2 regions of the Veillonella absiana genome follow, and region 2 is predicted to be linked to the other one. Evidence: a T-box and tRNA genes for the amino acid it is inferred to sense, from the RefSeq annotation. Region 2 holds a T-box; the other holds one or more tRNA genes.

Region 1 (3,116 bases), on a different contig from region 2:
TCCAAAACATGTTATCGTAATTGATTAGTTGTATGGTAGGCGATATTTTTAGATATACTATGAGGGATGTATATTTCATAGTTTCTAGAATTTGCGTCGATTTCATATATTCATAGAGATTGTTTTGATATATAATAAATATGTCCCCCGCCAATGACGGAGGACATATTTACACTTATACATAGATTAATTAGGAGTTTGTATGGATCAGAATCTTATAGCCCTTATACTTGGTATCGTTGAAGGGGCCACAGAATTTCTACCTGTCTCTAGTACGGGGCATATGATTATTGTAGGGAATTACTTTAACTTTGAAGGTACTCGTGCTAGCGTATTTGAAGTATTCATTCAGTTAGGTGCTATTTTAGCAGTATATTTCTTCTATAAAGATAAGTTCCATGCCATGCTAAAACGCGAGAATTGGGCAAAACCCAAGGGAACGTCTGTTGCACATGTTGTAGCTGGTATGTTACCAGCAATGGCGATTGGATTTTTGTTGCATTCCTATATTAAAACATATTTGTTTGGCCCTGCCACTGTTATCATCGGTCTCATCGTAGGTGGTTTATTTATGCTCTTTGCAGAGAAAATCAATAAACGAGTACTCATTGATGATGTAGATGAATTAACGATTTGGCAATGTTTCAAAATCGGTTTATTTCAAGTGTTGTCCTTATGGCCAGGGTTCTCCCGTTCAGGTTCTACCATCGCCGGTGGTTTAATCCTTGGTGTGAGTCGCAAGGCAGCGGCAGATTTTTCATTCATCATGGCGGTGCCAATCATGTTGATTGCTTGTACCTATGATTTCTTGAAAGTAGCATCAGATCTTAGTATGGATGATCTTGTGATGTTTGCCATTGGATTTGTTACAGCTTTTGTAGTGGCTTATGCGTCCATTGTGTGGTTCTTGAAGTTCTTAAATAAATCATCTTTGGCCTCCTTTGCATACTATCGATTTGTAGTGGCCGTTATTGCAGCGTGGTATTTTTATATGTAAATAGTATAATAGCCCATCTATCCTGTTAGGAGATTGGTGGGCTGTTATTTTTTTGTTGTTCTATAATAAATGTTGGGGTGTACAGCATACTGTGTTGCCTCAGCATTATTTTCGGATTTGTAATAGGTAAAGAGGTTACGAATAGGTTTTTTCTGCTTTAGAAGAAGGTTCTAAGAAAGAACTTGAAAAAAATATAGAAAAAATTTTACAAAAAGCTTGCATGGATATTTATTTCATGATATATTTAATAAGCACTAAGGCGCATGAGATATGTATAAGTGAGTTTACTCGGGCTCGAAAAAATATTTCAAAAAAGTGTTGACAGTGTAAATGACAAATGTTATAATACATTTTGTCGTAAGATGCTGGCGTAGCTCAATTGGTAGAGCAGCTGACTTGTAATCAGCAGGTTGTGGGTTCAATTCCTATCGCCAGCTCCATTTTATTTGGAGGGATTCCCGAGCGGCCAAAGGGAGCAGACTGTAAATCTGCCGTCTTCGACTTCGAAGGTTCGAATCCTTCTCCCTCCACCATTTCATAGCGGGGTGGAGCAGTTGGTAGCTCGTCGGGCTCATAACCCGAAGGTCGCAGGTTCAAGTCCTGTCCCCGCAACCATAAGTAAACATAGTTAGTGTCCTGAACGCGCTGGTGTAGCTCAGTCGGCAGAGCGTATCCTTGGTAAGGATAAGGTCACCGGTTCAATCCCGGTCACTAGCTCCATAAACATGGCGGCATAGCTCAGTTGGCTAGAGCAATCGGTTCATACCCGGTGTGTCCGCGGTTCAAATCCGTGTGCCGCCACCATATACCTTCCTATTTAGGGAGGATCTTTTTATTTGTGGTAGAGGCTCTATCTCGTTACTTAGCGCTTACTATTTATAGTAGAATGTATAATTATATATAGGGTATTATATATAGTTATTTTCTATGAATTGTATAGACCTTGTAAAACTAGCAGAGAATAAAAATATTTTTTCCATAAATATTTTTATTCTCTTTTGTTTTATATTATAATGGTGTATATAAAAGTTTTGTTTTATATTATAATGGTGTATATAAAAGTATTTTTGTTTTCATGAAGGAGGCTATTTACTTAAAATGGCAAAAGCAAAATTCGAACGTACTAAACCACATGTTAACATTGGTACTATCGGTCACGTTGACCATGGTAAAACTACATTAACTGCAGCAATCACAAAAGTATTGGCTGAAAAAGGTCAAGCTGAATTCCAAGATTATACAAACATTGATAAAGCTCCTGAAGAACGTGAACGCGGTATCACAATCAACACTTCACACGTTGAATATGAAACAGACACTCGTCACTATGCACACGTTGACTGCCCAGGCCATGCTGACTATGTTAAAAACATGATCACTGGTGCTGCTCAAATGGACGGCGCTATCTTGGTAGTATCCGCAGCTGACGGCCCTATGCCTCAAACTCGCGAACATATCTTGCTTGCTCGCCAAGTAGGCGTTCCTGCAATCGTAGTATTCTTGAACAAAGCTGATATGGTTGACGACGAAGAATTGATCGAATTAGTAGAAATGGAAGTTCGTGAACTTCTTTCCTCCTACGAATTCCCTGGCGATGACGTGCCAATCGTTGTTGGTTCCGCTTTGAAAGCTTTGGAAGGCGACGCTCAATACGTAGCTAAAATCGACGAATTGATGGCTGCTGTTGACTCCTACATTCCAACTCCAGTTCGTGACACTGACAAACAATTCTTGATGCCTGTGGAAGACGTATTCACAATCACTGGTCGTGGTACAGTAGCAACTGGCCGTGTTGAACGTGGTGAAGTAAACGTTGGCGATACAATCGAAGTAGTAGGTCTTGCAGAAGAATCCAAATCTTATGTAGTAACGGGCCTTGAAATGTTCCGCAAAACTTTGGATTCTGCAGTAGCAGGTGACAACGTTGGTGCATTGCTTCGTGGTGTTGAACGTAAAGACATCGAACGTGGTCAAGTATTGGCTAAACCAGGTTCCATTCACCCACACACAAAATTCAAAGCAGAAGTTTACGTTTTGACTAAAGAAGAAGGTGGCCGTCATACTCCATTCTTCTCCAACTACCGTCCACAATTCTACTTCCGTACAACAGACGTAACTG
Region 2 (3,116 bases):
CCATGTACGGCCAAGGGAATCCTCGATATGGTAGTCAAGTTTAGGACCGTAGAACGCGCCGTCACCAGGATTTACAACGTAAGGGATACCTTTTGCTTCGATAGCGTCACGAAGTGCGTCTGTAGCCAATTCCCAAATGTGGTCATCGCCCAAAGCGCCTTCTGGTTTTGTACTCAATTCCACATGGTATTTCAAACCGAATTGACTGTAAGTGCGGTCGAACAATTCGATAACTTTCATCAACTCAGGCTTAATTTGTTCAGGAGTCATGAATACATGCGCATCATCTTGAGTGAAGCTACGTACGCGGAACAAGCCGTGCAACGCGCCGGACAATTCGTGACGGTGAACTAAACCAAGTTCCGCCATGCGGATTGGCAAGTCTCGGTAGGAATGCATTTCGTTTTGGTATACCAAGATACCGCCTGGGCAGTTCATTGGTTTGATTGCGTAATCTTCGTTATCGATTTGTACTGTGTACATGTTTTCGCGGTAGTGATCCCAATGACCAGAAGTTTCCCACAATTGACGGTTCAAGATAACTGGTGTGCGGATTTCCACGTATTCGAATTCATGGTGCAATTCGCGCCAGAATGTTTCTAATTCGTTGCGAAGTGCCATACCTTTTGGAAGGAAGAATGGGAAACCAGGACCTTCTTCTTTCAATACGAATAGGCCAAGTTCTTTGCCCAATTTACGGTGATCGCGTTTAGCTGCTTCTTCCAATAATTGAAGATATGCTTCAAGCTCTTCTTTTTTCTCGAAGGCAGTACCGTAAATACGTTGCAACATTTTATTTTTTTCATCGCCACGCCAGTACGCACCAGCAATGCTTTGCAATTTGAAGGCTTTTACTTTACCAGTAGACGCTGCATGAGGGCCTACACATAAATCGATGAAATCACCTTGTTTGTAGCAAGAGATGATAGCATCCTCAGGCAAATCTTGGATTAATTCCACTTTGTAATCTTCGTTTAAATTTTTGAAGAATTCGATTGCTTCTTGACGAGGCATTACGTTCTTTTCGATTGGCAAGTTTTCTTTAACAATGCGGATCATTTCTTTTTCGATTTTAGGCAAATCTTCTGGCACCAACACGTGTTCCATATCGATGTCATAGTAGAAACCTTTGTCGATAGCAGGACCGATTGCTAATTTTGCTTCTGGCCATAAACGTTTAATCGCTTGTGCCATGATATGAGATGCAGTATGGCGCAATGTGTGTTTACCGCCGTCTTGTTCAAATGTCAAGAAACTAACTGTGCTACCGTCCACTAATTCTTCGCGCAAATCAGTCAATTCGCCGTTAACTTCTGCCGCCAATACTTTTTTAGCCAAACTATTAGATAATTGTTTTACTGCTTCACCTAGAGTAGTGCCAGCTGCGTATTCCTTAGCGCTACCATCAGGTAAAATGATTTTTACATCTGCCATTGTTCTTTTCCTCCATTGTGAAAGCCACCGGCGGGACACGGGGTTTTCTATTAACTTTAATTCTAATCTATGCATTGCCTATGAAAGTTTTGTTTTCGGCAATAAAAAAAGACCTTCTATTCCCTCTACAAGGGACGAAGATCATATTCGCGGTTCCACCCTAGTTAATTACACAACCATTTTACCTCATTGTATGTCAAGGTAATACATTAGTGCATAATTCACTCTTAGATTCTAACGGTTCTTAGCCGGGAGTGCCTACTTAGGTTCGACAGACCAGTTTAAAGGGGGTAATGAATAGCTATATGTGAGGTATTTCCACCAGCAACCTCTCTCTGAGACATAGGGAACTATGCATCATGTCCTTTGCATAACTTTTAACATAGCTATTGTAGCACACTAGGTTTTTGAATGCAAGTATAGACTTCTACATAAAATTATATTGTGCGAAATTATTATATCTATTTTTCAAAATAAACTTTATCGCCTAAACTCGTTAGTATCTCAATAGCCAATTCTCTCGTATCCGGCGTACACCGCACCATACTACGGCCAGTGTTATCTAATGTCGTCATAACACCCACATACTCATAGCCCTCAAGAATTCGATTAATATAATTCGTATCGCTAGGATTGATTTTGAAATATACGTAGGATTCCTCTCCAGTCATAGGTGCATCCGCACCATCTACGCGTTTCATTAATTCTACTGGTTCCGCCATTAAATTTGTTTTAGGTTTATCATTAATTGGTAGCATAGTCCATCCTAAGTTTGTTCACAAAAAAAGTCATCGTAATCTATCTGTATTATATCAAAATTGATACCATACGGACATCATACGATGACTTTATTTACATTGAAATGCTAAAGTACATACATCTTGAAAACCTAATCGGATTTCATATGACACTTAAGTCTATTATATTTCTTACGCTTCTTCTTTCACCTTACACTCGCGGCGCATCATGGAGAATGGTTCTAGAGGTGTATCGATGTACAAATGAACTTTCATTTGTGCATGTGGGGCCACGTCGATTTCATTGCCATCTACATCGGTCATTTTGGTGATAACGTGTTCAACGTTTGGACCTTTAGGTTGGCAGAATTCTACCTTATCGCCTACCTTAAAGTTATTACGTTGTTCTAATTCAGCATAACCGCCTTCAACATTATAACCTTCTACCAAACCAATGAAGTCATGAGTTTGTGTGTTACTGGATTTACCATAGTTTTGAGCTGTTTCGTTAGCTTTACCAACGGAGAAGCCTTCTGTATATGGACGGTGGGAGATTTTTTCTAATTCTGCAATCCATTCAGGACGAACGTACCAGTTTTCACCTTCTTCAAGGTATTTGTCGATCGCTTCGCGGTATACTTTCGCCACTGTTGCTACATAGTGAACGCTCTTCATACGTCCTTCGATTTTAAGGCTGTCGATACCTGCTTCGTAAAGATCAGGAATATGGCCTAATAGGCATAAATCCTTAGAGTTAAAGATATACGTACCTTTATCATCTTCTTCGATTGGGTAGTATTCACCAGGGCGGTTAGATTCAACGATTGAGTATTTCCAACGGCAAGATTGGGAACATTGACCACGGTTCGCATCGCGAGTACCAGTCATATAGTTACTCATAAGACAACGACCAGAGTAAGCGATACACATAGCACCATGTACGAA

Evidence for each region. The T-box of region 2 lies ahead of thrS (threonine--tRNA ligase). A T-box ahead of a tRNA ligase gene usually reads a tRNA of that ligase, here a tRNA-Thr.
Region 1: it encodes a tRNA-Thr, which carries the amino acid that the T-box ahead of thrS (threonine--tRNA ligase) is inferred to sense. The anticodon was not compared.

What each region holds. Positions count from the first base shown of each region.
Region 1 is NZ_JAWJZB010000009.1:90,170-93,285, reverse strand. It holds gene brxF (BREX-3 system P-loop-containing protein BrxF) at 1-28, shown strand, start outside; gene RVY80_RS08445 (undecaprenyl-diphosphate phosphatase) at 203-997, shown strand; tRNA gene RVY80_RS08440 (tRNA-Thr) at 1,362-1,437, shown strand; tRNA gene RVY80_RS08435 (tRNA-Tyr) at 1,446-1,530, shown strand; tRNA gene RVY80_RS08430 (tRNA-Met) at 1,537-1,612, shown strand; tRNA gene RVY80_RS08425 (tRNA-Thr) at 1,642-1,717, shown strand; tRNA gene RVY80_RS08420 (tRNA-Met) at 1,725-1,801, shown strand; gene tuf (elongation factor Tu) at 2,096-3,116, shown strand, end outside.
Region 2 is NZ_JAWJZB010000003.1:24,598-27,713, reverse strand. It holds gene thrS (threonine--tRNA ligase) at 1-1,434, opposite strand, end outside; T-box leader at 1,562-1,815, opposite strand; gene RVY80_RS02825 (DUF4911 domain-containing protein) at 1,896-2,156, opposite strand; gene RVY80_RS02820 (peptidase U32 family protein) at 2,364-3,116, opposite strand, start outside.